3 regions of the Streptomyces sp. NPDC058086 genome follow, and region 2 is predicted to be linked to each of the others. Evidence: riboswitches for the same ligand, from Rfam matches in the RefSeq annotation. Region 2 holds a riboswitch; each other region holds the start of a gene.
The links. A riboswitch is a leader RNA that binds a small molecule or an ion and turns the genes downstream of it on or off. The one in region 2 is predicted to bind cyclic di-AMP.

Region 1 (4,843 bases), on a different contig from region 2:
GACCCGCCGGACCACACCCGGCTGCGGCGGCTGGTCTCGAAGGCGTTCACGCCGCGACGGGTGGCCGAGTTCGCGCCGCGTGTGCAGGAGCTCACCGATCAGCTGATCGACCAGTTCGCGCAGAAGGGTTCCGCCGACCTGATCCACGAGTTCGCGTTCCCGCTTCCCATCTACGCCATTTGCGACCTGCTGGGCGTACCCCGCGAGGACCAGGACGACTTCCGTGACTGGGCGGGGATGATGATCCGGCACGGTGGCGGGCCGCGGGGCGGGGTCGCGCGGTCGGTCAAGAAGATGCGCGGGTATCTGCTCGAGCTCATCCACAAGAAGCGGGAAGGCCTTCCGGATACGCCCGCGCCCGGTGAGGACCTCATCTCCGGCCTGATCCGCGCGTCCGACCACGGCGAGCACCTCACGGAGAACGAGGCCGCCGCCATGGCCTTCATCCTTCTCTTCGCCGGGTTCGAGACGACCGTCAATCTCATCGGCAACGGCACGTACGCCCTGCTCACCCACCCCGAGCAGCGCGCGCGCCTCCAGAAGTCCCTCGCCGCCCACGAACGCGAACTCCTCGAGACCGGCGTCGAGGAACTCCTCCGTTATGACGGGCCCGTGGAACTGGCCACGTGGCGGTTCGCCACCGCGGCCGTCCGCATCGGCGGTCAGGACATCGCACCCGGCGACCCCGTCCTCGTGGTCCTCGCGGCTGCGGACCGTGACCCCGCGCGGTTCGAACGGCCGGACACACTCGACCTCTCCCGCCGTGACAACCAACACCTCGGTTACGGTCACGGCATCCACTACTGCCTCGGAGCCCCGCTCGCCCGGCTGGAGGGCCAGACCGCGCTCGCCACTCTCCTCACCCGTCTCCCCGACCTTCAACTCGCGGGAGATTCAGCCGATTTGCGCTGGCGCGGCGGGCTCATTATGCGCGGATTGCGCACGCTTCCAGTGGAGTTCACGCCTCCGGTACCGGTCTCGCGATAGCGGGCGACCATACACCCGCGGGCGCGTAAACCTGACACGCTCTCAACTCTGTGATCTTCACGTGATCTACGCTGCATCGACTTGTGACAAGTGTTCGGGTGCGGATACGTTCACTCGTCAACGCGACTCATACGTCGCGTAGTCACCTGCTGTCACGTGAAAGGCTTCCGCATGCTCTCCGGGAACGGCCGCCATCGTCGCCCCCGTCAGGCCCCGGCCCTCATCGTCGCGGCAGGAGTGACCGGATCCGCCATCGCGATCCCGTTGCTCGGTGCCACCAGTGCGAGCGCGGCCGACGGCACCACGTGGGACCGGGTCGCCGAGTGCGAGAGCGCCGGCCAGTGGAGTGTCGACAGCGGCAACGGGTACTACGGCGGACTCCAGATCAGCCAGGCGGACTGGGAGAAGTACGGCGGTCTCACCTACGCGTCGAGCGCCGACGAGGCCAGCCGCTCGCAGCAGATAGCCATCGCCGAGAAGCTCCTCGACGACCAGGGCCTCACTCCCTGGCCGACCTGTGGGCCGCTCTCCGGGCTGAGCAAGAACTCGGGCGACATCCTGGTCGACACGGGCGTGGCGAACGATTCGCCCAACGGATCGAATTCAGCCGGTTCGTCCGGTTCATCTGCGACGTCGACTCCGCCCGCCTCGTCCGGCTCGACTTCCGATTCTTCTTCGTCTGACTCGTCTTCGTCCGGTTCGTCCTCGAAGGCGACCGGGAAGGCGACCGAGAACACGACGAAGGCCGACACCGGCGGCGGCGATCAGGGGGCGGGCAACTCCGGCTCGAAATCGACGAAGAGCGACAACTCGGGCAACTCCGGCCAGAGTGACGGCTCTTCCGGTACGTCCGAGAACGCGACGGGCGGCGCCGGGCGCCACCGCGGCGACAACGCGGACGAGAACACCACCGACAGCGCCGTGGACGGCCGTACCGACGACTCCTCCGGGCGGCACGCCTCGCGCGGCGCCGGCGCCTCCCGCGATGTCGTCGACGGCTCCTACGTCGTGCGCGCCGGAGACAATCTCTGGACCATCGCGGACGCCCTCGACCTCGAAGGCGGATGGGCCGAGCTGTACGACGCGAACAAGAAGACGGTCGGCGCCGATCCGAACCTCATCCTCCCCGGTCAGAGCCTTGCAGTTGGTGCTGAATCGGGCGAAAAGTAGGGGCAGTTCGCGTCATGGTTCGCTGCGTAATGTCCGGTTTGCTGCGAGTGAGAGATGGATCTCAAAGGCCCTGATCGTCTTTGGAATTCAGCCGATCGGCTGCTTACGGTCATGACCGCTCGCCACAGCGGGCCCCGACGGTCGCCAACGCCGAATCCTGCCAACGGCCGTACGGGAACAGTCGACGCGTCAGCGCCGTAGGCAGGAGCGGGGGACCCAAGGTAAGTGCCGCACCCGGTAGTTGACCGGGAGTGGCTTGGGGTGAAGCCGAGCGCTCAGAGCGCACGGCCGGGCACTCACCCGCCCGAACCCGACAGCTCACCTCGCAGGCGTCGGTGAGGGGATCTCTCCATGCTGTTTTCCAGCAAGGGCAAGCACCGCCGTCCGACCGTTTTCAACCGGACGACCCGTGTCGCCACGCTCGCCGGTGTCACCGGTGTCGCCATCGCCGCTCCGCTGATGGCGGCCGGCAGCGCCTCCGCCGCCACCGCCTCCGAGTGGGACGCCGTCGCCCAGTGCGAGTCCGGCGGGAACTGGTCCATCAACACCGGCAACGGCTACTACGGCGGTCTGCAGTTCTCGGCCTCCACCTGGGCCGCGTACGGCGGCACCGCGTACGCCGCGACCGCCAACCAGGCCTCCAAGTCGCAGCAGATCACCATCGGCGAGAAGGTCCTCGCCGCCCAGGGCAAGGGCGCCTGGCCGACCTGTGGCACGGGCCTGTCGGGCGCCGCGTACACCGGCGGTGCGAGCACCCCGTCGACCTCGTCTTCCTCGAACAGCTCTTCGTCGAACAGCTCGCCGAGCACCAGCACCGTCACCCGCTCGACGGACACCGCGGCCTCCCGTTCGGCGTCCCGTCCGGCCGCCGGGAAGACCGTCTCCACCCCGACCGGCAAGAAGGTCAAGAAGGGTGACGGCGAGTACAAGGTCGTCAAGGGTGACAGCCTCAGCTCGATCGCCGAGAAGAAGAAGGTCAAGGGCGGCTGGCAGCAGCTGTTCAAGCTGAACAAGGACATCGTCGACGACGCCGACTTCATCTACCCGGGTCAGCAGCTTCACCTCGGCTGATGATCGGCAGCTTCGCCTCAGCTGAATGACAGGTCCCTCATGAAGGGGGTCTCCACACTGGAGCCCCCGATGAGGGTCGCCCCCGTCCCCACGGGCCCCCCGCTCCGGTGCGTGTTCCCCCGTACGCACCGGAGCGGGGTTTTTCGTATCCGGCGTTTCGTGCCGAGGGTTTCGTGCCGAGGGTTTCGTACCCGGATTTCGGTACCCGTTTTTGTTCCGTTCTGGAACAATGTGTACGTTCAGTTCTGCCCAAGGGGTGGGCGACCGGCTGGCCGATCCCCCCGAGGCGGTTAGGCTCATGTCGCGAAGCCATCACAGGCTCCGCGTACCCGCGTCACATCCCAGAAGGAGATGCTCGTGCCGTCCATCGACGTCGTCGTAGCCCGGGAAATCCTGGACTCCCGAGGCAACCCCACGGTCGAGGTCGAGGTCGGCCTCGACGACGGCAGCACGGGTCGTGCCGCCGTTCCGTCCGGCGCTTCCACCGGCGCCTTCGAGGCCATCGAGCTGCGTGACGGTGACCCCAACCGTTACGGCGGCAAGGGTGTCGAGAAGGCCGTCCTCGCCGTCATCGAGCAGATCGGCCCGGAGCTCGTCGGTTACGACGCCACCGAGCAGCGCCTGATCGACCAGGCGATGTTCGACCTGGACGCCACCGACAACAAGGGCTCGCTCGGCGCCAACGCCATCCTCGGCGTCTCGCTCGCCGTCGCGCACGCCGCCTCCGAGGCGTCCGACCTCCCCCTCTTCCGCTACCTGGGCGGCCCGAACGCGCACCTGCTGCCCGTTCCGATGATGAACATCCTGAACGGCGGCTCGCACGCCGACTCCAACGTGGACATCCAGGAGTTCATGATCGCCCCGATCGGCGCGGAGTCCTTCTCCGAGGCCCTGCGCTGGGGCGCCGAGGTCTACCACACCCTCAAGAAGGTGCTGAAGACCAAGGGCCTGTCCACCGGCCTGGGCGACGAGGGCGGCTTCGCCCCGAACCTGGAGTCGAACCGCGCCGCGCTCGACCTCATCCTCGAGGCCATCAAGCAGGCCGGTTACATCCCCGGTGAGCAGATCGCGCTCGCGCTCGACGTCGCCGCGTCCGAGTTCTACAAGGACGGCAAGTACGAGTTCGAGGGCAAGTCCCGCTCGGCCGCCGAGATGACCGAGTACTACGAGGAGCTCGTCTCCGCGTACCCGCTGGTCTCCATCGAGGACCCGCTGTACGAGGACGACTGGGCCGGCTGGAACGTCATCACCGAGAAGCTGGGCGACAAGGTCCAGATCGTCGGCGACGACCTCTTCGTCACCAACCCGGAGCGCCTGGCCCGCGGCATCGAGGAGGGCTCCGCGAACGCCCTGCTCGTCAAGGTCAACCAGATCGGCTCGCTGACCGAGACCCTGGACGCCGTCGAGATGGCCCAGCGCAACGGCTTCAAGTGCATGATGTCGCACCGCTCCGGCGAGACCGAGGACGTCACCATCGCCGACCTCGCCGTCGCGGTGAACTGCGGCCAGATCAAGACCGGCGCCCCGGCCCGCTCGGACCGCGTCGCCAAGTACAACCAGCTGCTGCGCATCGAGGAGATCCTCGACGACGCGGCGGTGTACGCGGGCCGCAGCG
Region 2 (4,843 bases):
CCTGGTGCAGCGGCGCGGTGGGCATGTTCGGCGTCTCCCGGGGCGGCTTCACCTCCCTCCGGATCGCGGCCCTCGCGCCCGAACCGCTCAAGGCGATCGTCACGGTCTGCTCGACCGACGATCCCTATGACAACGACGGGCACCGCATGGGAGGTTCCGTCCTCGCCCTCGAGACGCACGCCCGGGCGGCCACGGCGCTCGCCAACGTCGCCCGTCCGCCGGATCCGGCACACGTGGGCCGGGTGATGTGGCGCGACATGTGGGTGAAGCGCCTGGAGACGGTGGAGCCGTTCATCCATACGTGGCTGTCCCACCCGACCCGGGACGCGTACTGGCGCCACGCCGGTGTGCGCGAGGACGGGGGATACGGAGGGATCCGGGCCGCCGTGCTCGCGGTGGGCGGCTGGCACGACCCGTACCGCGACACGGTGCTGCGGCTGGTCGAGAGCCTTCCCGCCGACCGCGTGCGCGGCCTGATCGGCCCTTGGTGCCACCAGTACCCGGACCGGGGCCTGCCGCCGGGCCCGGCGATCGGCTTCCTCCAGGAGACGCTGAGGTGGTGGGACCACTGGCTCAGGCCGACCGATACCAGCGTCCCAGAGCCCGAGCCCGACGTGATCGGTCATCCCGACCTCTATGTGATCGGCAATCCCGACCTCGGTGCGATCAACAATCCCGGCCCCGACGGGACCGCCGATCGGGGCCCCGGCGCAACCGCCCACCCGAACCCCGGCACGACCCCCGAACCGGACCCCGACGCAACCGCCCACCCGAACCCCGGCACGACCGCCCACCCGAACCCCGGCGTGAACAACCGTGACGTGATGGCGCAGCCCCTCCTGCGCTCCTACGTCATGGCCGCGCACCCCCCGGCGACGACGTACCCGTCCCTCCCCGGCCGCTGGGTGGGCGACACCGCCTGGCCCTCACCTTCCGTGACCCCGATCGCGTACGCGCTGCGGGGCGCACCGGTGCTGGTGCGCTCCCCTCAGCACACGGGCGTGGACGCGGGCAGTTTCCATCCCGTCGGGAACGACGCGGACCTGCCGCCGAACCAGCGGGAGGAGGACGCGAGATCGGCCTGCTTCGAGTTCGAGGTCCCGGGGGAGACCTGGGTCCTGGGGCGCCCGAGGGTCCGCCTCCGTCTGACGTCCCGCTCCCCCCGGGGCCAGGTGATCGCCCGGGTGTGCGACGTCGCTGCCGACGGTTCCTCGACGCTGGTGACCCGGGGTGCTCTGAACCTGTCAGCGCGCTACGGCTCCGACCAGGCGGTCTCCTGGAAACCCGGCTCTACGGAGGACGTGGTTTTCGACCTGACCGCCATCGGCTACGCATTCCCGCCCGGCCACCGCATCCGGCTCTCCCTCTCCTCCGCCTACTGGCCGTGGATCTGGCCCCAGCCGGGCTCGGCGGTGGGGTTCATCCTGGACCCGGCGGCCAGTTCCCTCGAACTTCCGGTGCGAGCGCGGGAGTCGGACCCGGGGATCACCTTCGAGGAGCCGGAGCAGTCCGAACCCCTGGGAGTGACGTCCCCGGCCACCCTTGACGAACCCCGCCCCGAACGCCTGGTCGCCCGTGATGTGGCGAGGGGCGAGTGGCGTGTGGAGGTCGTCCCTCGCCAGGACGGCACCCGTGTCCACCCGGACGGCCTCGAATGCACGGAGGACGCCCTGGACACGTACACCATCGACGAGTCGGACCCGCTCTCCGCCCGCACCCGCTCGACGAGGTCGATCCGTCTGCACCGCCCGGAGCTGCCCTGGGACGCCCGGGTCGAGACACGCTCCGAACTCAGCTGCGACGCCCGGGAGTTCATCACCTCGAACGAGCTGATCTGCAAGGACGGCAACGAGGTGGTCTTCCATCGGACGTGGGAGAGGAGAATCCCCCGGACGGCGGACTCGAGTCCCGGCGGCGGCATGGGCAACCCTGAGGAGCATGGCGCGGACCGGTGAGTTCCTGATGGCCCTGGACGAGGGGATGCTCGCGTACTTCCGCGAGATGGCCGATGAGATGGTCACGCGCTTCGGGATCCCTCGGGCCGAGGCGGTGGCGAGGATCAACAGGGCTTACGCGGGGCAGGAGTTCGGCCCCTACCCGGACCTGATGTGCCACGAACTCCCCGAATACCGGGCCTACGGCCTCTACTTCAAGCCCAACGCCGGCCGGCTCCCCGGCGACGACCCCGACACGGACCTGTCCGTGTGGGAGGTGCGCCCGGCTCCGCCCGCGGCCTCACCGGCCCGGACACTCGAAGCCTGATGTCCGATTTGCCGCCAGTGCCGCTTTATTTCTGCTTGGTCGCGTGAGTTGGGTCACGCCCATGCGAGGTGGGCTCTTTATCCCCTCTTGACGACTTTCCCTTTGCGTAAGGCAAGTTGAGTGTCACGTTCCGGATTAATCGGGCATTTTCTCCCCCGTATTTCGCAGGTGAAAGCGATCTACACCGGGAAATCAGGGCTTGTTCCGGACATGTGCTCTCGCATACGTTCACGTCGATCCGGACGGACCGCCCAATCCTGCCGCCGACCGGAATCTCCCAGCCACCCACACACGCACGGCAGGAGCGGGGGACCCAGGTAAGCCGCCGATCCGGACACCGGAACGGCTAGGGGTGAAGTCGCACACACCGTGCGGCCGGGCAGCTCCCGCCCGAACCCGACAGCTCACCTCGCAGGCACCGGAGAGGAATTCGCCATGTCCGCACGAGGCAAACGCCACAGCTTCAAGACCCACAGCACCCTCACTCGGGGCATCCTCGCCGCGGGACTGGGCGGAGTCACGCTCGCCCTTCCGATCGTGGGCGCGACCTGCGCACAGGCCGCCACCCCCACCGCCGCCGCCACCACCACCAACGACGTCCGGCTCATCACGTACAAGGTGGTCGCGGGCGACACCCTGGCCAAGATCGCTCAGAAGTACCCCACGAGCGGTGGCGCGGCGAAGCTGTACGTCGCCAACCGCGCGGTCATAGGCCCCAACCCGACGACGCTCCGCCCGGGCCTCACTCTGACCGTGGGCACCAAAAGGGTCAAAACCCCCACCAAGGCGACCCCGGCGCCCACCGCCGCCAAGGCCTCCGCGAAGACGTACGCGAACAACCTCGACGGATGGATCAAGCACTCGCTGGACATCATGGCCCGCGCCAAGATCCCCGGCACCTACAACGGCATCCACCGCAACGTCATGCGCGAGTCCTCCGGGAACCCCCTGGCCATCAACAACTGGGACTCCAACGCCAAGGCCGGCATCCCCTCCAAGGGGCTCCTCCAGGTCATCGACCCGACGTTCAAGGCCTACCACGTGCCGGGCACGTCGATGAACCCCTACGACCCGGTCGCGAACATCACGGCGGCCTGCAACTACGCGGCGGCGAAGTACGGCTCGATCGACAACGTCAACGGGCCCTACTGATAGGACTGGTGGGGCTGGTTGGGCCGGTAGGGCTGGTACGACTGCCAGGGCTGATGGGGCTGATGGGGTCGAGGAGACTCGGACGGCTGCCGGGGCCCACGGGGCTCTCCGGACTCCCGGAACCGATCCGGCCGGCACGGGAACAACCGCTCCAGTACCACCGCGATACCGTCGTCCTCGTTCGACAGCGTCACCTCGTCGGCCACCGCCTTCAGCTCCGGATGAGCGTTGGCCATGGCGACCCCCCGGGCGGCCCAGTCGAACATGGGGATGTCGTTGGGCATGTCACCGAAGGCGATGGTGGCGGCGGGAGTGAGACCGAGGTGGGCGGCGGCGAGCGCCAGACCGGTCGCCTTGGTCACGCCGCATGGCTGGAGTTCGACGGTCCCGGGCCCCGACATGGTGACGGTGGCAAGCGAGCCCACCACACCGCGGGCCGCCGATGCCAACTCGTCGTCGGACAGCGACGGGTGACGGAGCAACACCTTGCTGATCGGCTCCGTCCACAGGTCGTCGCGGCGGTGCACCCGTACCGCCGGAAGCGTCGGATGCGGCATCACGTACCCCGGCTCGATGAGCGTCAGCCCGTCCACGCCGTCCTGGTCCACCGCGGCGTAGAGCAGCCCGACCTCCGCCTCGATCTTGCCGAGCGCGGTCTCCGCGAGTTCCCTGTCCAGGGTCACCGACCACAGCAGGCGGTCCGCCGCCGCGTCGTACAACTGCGCCCCCTGCCCGCACACCGCCAGCCCCGCGCCGCCGAGTTCGTCGAGCAGCGGTCGAACTCTCGGCGCCGGGCGCCCCGTCACGACCAGGTGCCGGGCGCCCGCCTCGGCCACCCTCGCCAACGCGGCCCGGGACCGGTCGGAGAGGGTGTCGTCGCCGCGGAGCAGCGTTCCGTCCAGGTCAGTGGCGATAAGTGAATATGCAGTCGGAGCGGCCATGATCCGAAGAATACGGATCGAACGACTCATCGGCCCGGCGGGAACCGGACGACGTCCGGTATCCCGTCAGCAACGCCGTTCACCGTACGGGGCGTTCCGGGCGTACAGAGTGCACTTCCGCCCCGCCCGCCGAAGCGGGCGGTACGAAAAGACTCCGAGCGGAATGTCACTCCAGAGGATGACGCGGCTGCGGTGACTGTGGCTGCCTGAGCCCAACACGAGCTCTGACGCGGCCGGTTGGGCCCGGCCCGGGGCGTGGCTCACGAGCCGCCGCCCCCTCGGCCGTACGGACCCTGGCCACCTCACCCGTGCGCGCCCGCCAAGTGCTTGGCAAGCCGCGGCGAAGCGAACTCCGTACCGCACACGAACCGCATCACCGGCCCGTAGGAAGCCGCCGCCGGCAACCCCGTGAAGTACAGCCCGGGCACCGAGGAGCAGTACCCGGCACCGAGCTTGGGAGTGCCGCGGCTCACCGCGAGTGCCGTACG
Region 3 (4,843 bases), on a different contig from region 2:
GCCGGACTGGCCGGCGCCTCGACCGCGTACATCCAGGCGATCTTGTGCCGCAGCTGGGCCAGCGTGGAGGTCAGCGCGGGGCTCCCGGAGGCCTGCGCGAGGGTCTCGTGGAACCAGCCGCCGAGCGAGCGCAGATCCTCGCTGTTCCCCCTCCTGGCCCGCTCCTGCCCCAGCCTGACCAGGCCTCGAAGCACCTTGAGGTGGGCCTCGGTGCGCCGCTGCGCGGCCCTCGCGGCGCCCAGCGGCTCCAGGAGCATGCGCATCTCCAGCAGGTCCGCGGCCTCCTGCTCGGTGGGCTCCGCGACACACGCGCCCGCGTGCCGACGGGTGACGACGAAGCCCTCGGCCTCCAGCGTGCGCAGGGCCTCGCGCACGGGGACCCGCGAGACGCCGTAGCGGCGCGCGAGCAGTTCCTCGGTGAGCCGGCTGCCGCGCTCGTAGACACCCGCGACGATGTCGTCACGGATCGCCGTGCATACCGAGTGCGCGGGAATGCGCATGACCGGACCTCCGCCTTAATCCCCGCGAAACGCGGTCGATTGACGCTTGTTCAGCGACTCTATTGCAGAGAGCCGGAATTTCCGATGGCGGGCCGGAATCCATGGATATTTTTTGGACAGACAGTCGTTCGAAACGACGAAGCCCCGGCCGAGGGGAGCCGGGGCTTCGGAAGTGTTGACGCCGGTCGTCGGACGTTCACGGTGCGCGAGCGGCAGAGGATCACGCCGTGCGAGCGGCAGACGTCCACGCCGTGCGAGCGTCAGACGTTCACGCCGTGCGAGCGAAGGTAGGCGACCGGGTCCATGTCGGAGCCGTACTCCGCCGTCGTACGGGCCTCGAAGTGGAGGTGCGGCCCGGTGGTGTTCCCGGTGGAGCCGGAGAGGCCGATCTGCTGGCCCGGGGTGACCGTCTGCCCCACGGAGACGCCGATGGACGACAGGTGGCCGTACATCGTGTAGGTACCGTCGTGCATCTTCAGGACGATCTGGTTGCCGTAGGCACCGCCCCAGCCGGCCGTGACGACCGTGCCGGAGCCGACCGCGTGGACCGAGGTCCCCGAGGCGGCGTGGAAGTCGACGCCGGTGTGGCTGCCGGAGGACCAGAGGCTGCCGCCGGTCTTGTAGCCGGTGGAGATGTACGAGCCGGTGATCGGCAGGACGAAGGTGTTGAGCCGCTTGCGCTCGGCGGCGCGGGCGGCACGCTCCTTGGCCTCGCGCTCCTTCTTCGCCTCCTCGGCGGCCTTCTTGCGCGCGGCTTCTTCGGCCTTCTTGCGCGCGGCGGCCTCGTCGGCGGCGCGCTGCTGGGCGGCGGCCTGCGCGTCGATCTGGGCGGCGACCCTGTCGCCGAGGGTGACGGCCTGGGTCAGCCCGGTCTGCTCGACGGAGGCGTCCGCGGCGAGGGCCGGGGCGGCCAGGGTTCCGATGACACCGGTGGTGGTGAGCGCGGCGACGCCGACGGCGTTCGTGGTGGAGCGCTTCACGCGGCTCGGACGGCGGTGTTTCCCGGGGCCACAGGTGAACGCCATGTAGGGGCTGATCCTTTCCTTCCCTCTCGCCTACCGGGTTAGCTGACGGGTTCGGAGCAGGAAGGTCTCCTACGGACCCCCTCCAGGGAGGGCGTCCGATTCACCCCAGGGACTACGTGTGGGTCCCCGGCTCCCCTGGCTCGCGCCGTACGGGGACTCGGCGATGACTGTCCGGTGCCGCGGGCGCGGCGCACTGCCTGACGAACAGCCGCCCCGACGCTAGACGGGGCGTCTTTCAATCAACAAACGGATCACGGTTTTTGTAGTGCATGCCACAGGGCAGACGGGCAACCTCCCTACCAATACGGACATCTTGGGGATGAAGTCCAAGCTAAATCCGAGCGGAAATCCGAGCAAAAAGGGGCCCGGGCGACTCTTCAGTCACCCGGGCCCCACGGAGTCACGCTCTTCCGCTCCGCGTGCGGCTCGGCTTCCAGCCGGCTTCCACTGAGCCGCTGCTCCGCCGAACCTCTACTCCGCCGAAACGACGGTCACTTCACCGATTCCGAGGGCCTTGACGGGCTCCTGGATGTGCGCGGCGTCGCCGACGAGGACGGTCACCAGACGGTCCACCGGGAAGGCGCTCACGGCGGCCGCGGTGGCCTCCACGGTGCCGGTCGCGGCGAGCTGCTGGTACAGCGTCGCCTGGTAGTCGTCCGGCAGGTACTGCTCGACCTGGTCCGCGAGCGTGCCCGCGACGGCCGCCGCGGTCTCGAACTTGAGGGGCGCCACCCCCACCAGGTTCTGTACGGCGATGTCGCGCTCGGCGTCCGTCAGGCCCTCGGCGGCGAGGGTGCGCAGCACCTTCCAGAGGTCGTCGAGCGCCGGGCCGGTGTTCGGGGTGTCCACGGAGCCGCTGATGGCGAGCATCGCGATACCGGTTCCGTCCGGGGCGGCACGCAGGACCTGGCCGAACGCCCGCACACCGTAGGTGTAGCCCTTCTCCTCGCGCAGGACACGGTCCAGGCGCGAGGTGAGGGTGCCCCCGAGGCAGTACGTACCGAGCACCTGGGCGGGCCACACACGGTCGTGCCGGTCGGCGCCGACGCGGCCGATGAGCAGCTGCGTCTGGACCGCGCCGGGGCGGTCCACGATGATCACACGGCCGGTGTCGTCGGCGGTCACCGGCGGCACGGGGCGCGGCTCGGCGGACGAGCCGGTCCAGTCGCCGAGCGTCTCGGCGAGCAGCGCGTCGAGGTCGACGCCCGTCAGGTCGCCGACGATCACGGCGGCGGCCGTGGCGGGACGTACGTGCTTGTCGAAGAAGGCGCGTACGGCCGCCGAGTCGATCTTCTGGACGGTCTCCTCGGTGCCCTGGCGCGGGCGCGACATGCGCGAGGTCGCCGGGAACAGCTCCTTGGAGAGCTCCTTGGCGGCACGCCTGGCCGGGTTGGCCGTCTCGTGCGGGATCTCGTCGAGCCGGTTGCGCACCAGCCGCTCGACCTCGCTGTCCGAGAACGCCGGTGCCCTCAGGGCGTCGGCGAGCAGCCCGAGCGCCTTGGGCAGGCGAGAGACGGGCACTTCGAGCGACAGGCGTACGCCGGGGTGGTCGGCGTGCGCGTCCAGGGTGGCGCCGCAGCGCTCCAGCTCGGAGGCGAACTCCTCGGCGGAGAGCTTGTCGGTGCCCTCGGAGAAGGCGCGCGCCATGATCGTGGCGACGCCGTCGAGGCCCGCGGGCTCGGCCTCCAGCGGCGCTGCGAGCAGCACCTCGACGGCGACGACCTGCTGGCCGGGGCGGTGGCAGCGCAGCACGGTCAGGCCGTTGTCCAGCGTGCCGCGCTCGGGCGCCGGGAAGGCCCAGGGCTTGGGCTGACCCGCCTGGGGCTGCGGGTGGAAGTCCATGGTGGCGAGCTCGGTCACTTCGCCGCCTCCTCGTCCTCTTCGGTGGTGTCGGCAGCGACCGGCTCGTACACGAGCACCGCGCGGTTGTCGGGGCGCAGGCGGGACTTGGCGACCTCCTGGACCTCCACGGCCGTGATGTCCAGGACGCGCTGTACGGCCGTCAGGGCGAGCTGCGGGTCGCCGAACAGGACGGCGTACCGGCACAGTTCGTCGGCGCGGCCCGCGACCGTACCGAGCCGGTCCAGCCACTCGCGCTCCAACTGGGCCTGGGCGCGCTCCATCTCCTCGTCCGTGGGGCCCTCCTCGGCGAACCGGGCGAGCTCCTCGTCGACGGCGGACTCGATCACCGGGACCTCGACGTCACCGGACGTCTTCACGTCCAGCCAGCCCAGGGAGGGCGCTCCGGCGAGCCGCAGCAGGCCGAAGCCTGCCGCGACGGCGGTGCGGTCGCGGCGTACGAGCCGGTTGTAGAGCCGGGACGACTCGCCGCCGCCGAGGATGGTGAGCGCCACGTCGGCCGCGTCGGCCGCGCGTGTGCCGTCCTCCGGGAGCCGGTAGGCGGCCATCAGGGCGCGCGCCGGGACCTCCTCCTCGACGACCTCGCGCAGCTGCTCGCCGATGACCTCGGGCAGCGAGCCGTCGCGCGGGGCGGGCTTGCCGTCGTGTCCGGGGATGGAACCGAAGTACTTCTCGATCCAGGCGAGCGTCTGCTCCGGGTCGATGTCCCCGACCACGGAGAGCACCGCGTTGTTCGGCGCGTAGTAGGTGCGGAAGAAGGCGCGGGCGTCCTCCAGGGTCGCCGCGTCCAGGTCCGCCATCGACCCGATCGGGGTGTGGTGGTACGGGTGGCCCTCGGGGTAGGCGAGCCCGGTCAGCTTCTCGAAGGCGGTGCCGTAGGGCACGTTGTCGTACCGCTGGCGGCGCTCGTTCTTGACGACGTCCCGCTGGTTCTCCATGGACTCGTCGTCGAGCGCGGCCAGCAGCGAGCCCATGCGGTCGGCCTCCAGCCAGAGGGCGAGCTCCAGCTGGTGGGCGGGCATCGTCTCGAAGTAGTTGGTGCGCTCGAAGCTGGTCGTTCCGTTGAGGGAGCCGCCCGCGCCCTGCACCAGTTCGAAGTGGCCGTTGCCCTTCACCTGACCGGAGCCCTGGAACATCAGGTGCTCGAAAAGGTGAGCAAGGCCGGTACGGCCCTTGACCTCGTGCCGTGAGCCGACGTCGTACCAGAGGCACACCGCCGCGACCGGGGTCAGGTGGTCCTTGGAGAGCACCACGCGCAGGCCGTTGGCCAGGCGGTGCTCGGTCGCTGTCAGGCCGCCGGAGCCTGCCTCAGCTGTGGCCGTGTGACCCATGGGCATGTACGTCCCTTCGATCGCGGAAACTGCAGAATTCCTGCCGGTCCTGCCACTGTATGCAAGCGCGCCGACAGGTGGCGAAGTTCCCGCACCTCGTACGCCGAGAGCGAGAATTCCTGAGGTG

Region 1: it holds a riboswitch for cyclic di-AMP, as region 2 does, so the genes downstream of both, ACFVWD_RS10265 (transglycosylase family protein) here and ACFVWD_RS01370 (transglycosylase SLT domain-containing protein) in region 2, are expected to answer to the same signal.
Region 3: it holds a riboswitch for cyclic di-AMP, as region 2 does, so the genes downstream of both, ACFVWD_RS36530 (M23 family metallopeptidase) here and ACFVWD_RS01370 (transglycosylase SLT domain-containing protein) in region 2, are expected to answer to the same signal.

The regions. Positions count from the first base shown of each region.
Region 1 covers NZ_JBHVST010000010.1:19,044-23,886, reverse strand. Annotated here, with positions in the region: gene ACFVWD_RS10275 (cytochrome P450) at 1-987, shown strand, start outside; gene ACFVWD_RS10270 (transglycosylase family protein) at 1,159-2,157, shown strand; cyclic di-AMP (ydaO/yuaA leader) riboswitch at 2,341-2,504, shown strand; gene ACFVWD_RS10265 (transglycosylase family protein) at 2,509-3,228, shown strand; gene eno (phosphopyruvate hydratase) at 3,580-4,843, shown strand, end outside.
Region 2 covers NZ_JBHVST010000001.1:285,697-290,539, forward strand. Annotated here, with positions in the region: gene ACFVWD_RS01360 (CocE/NonD family hydrolase) at 1-1,955, shown strand, start outside; gene ACFVWD_RS01365 (hypothetical protein) at 1,939-2,262, shown strand; cyclic di-AMP (ydaO/yuaA leader) riboswitch at 2,533-2,693, shown strand; gene ACFVWD_RS01370 (transglycosylase SLT domain-containing protein) at 2,698-3,414, shown strand; partial or broken gene ACFVWD_RS01375 (HAD family hydrolase) at 3,552-4,355, opposite strand; gene ACFVWD_RS01380 (NAD(P)-binding domain-containing protein) at 4,658-4,843, opposite strand, start outside.
Region 3 covers NZ_JBHVST010000063.1:2,880-7,722, forward strand. Annotated here, with positions in the region: gene ACFVWD_RS36525 (GntR family transcriptional regulator) at 1-500, opposite strand, end outside; gene ACFVWD_RS36530 (M23 family metallopeptidase) at 761-1,525, opposite strand; cyclic di-AMP (ydaO/yuaA leader) riboswitch at 1,538-1,698, opposite strand; gene ACFVWD_RS36535 (M16 family metallopeptidase) at 1,997-3,385, opposite strand; gene ACFVWD_RS36540 (M16 family metallopeptidase) at 3,382-4,722, opposite strand.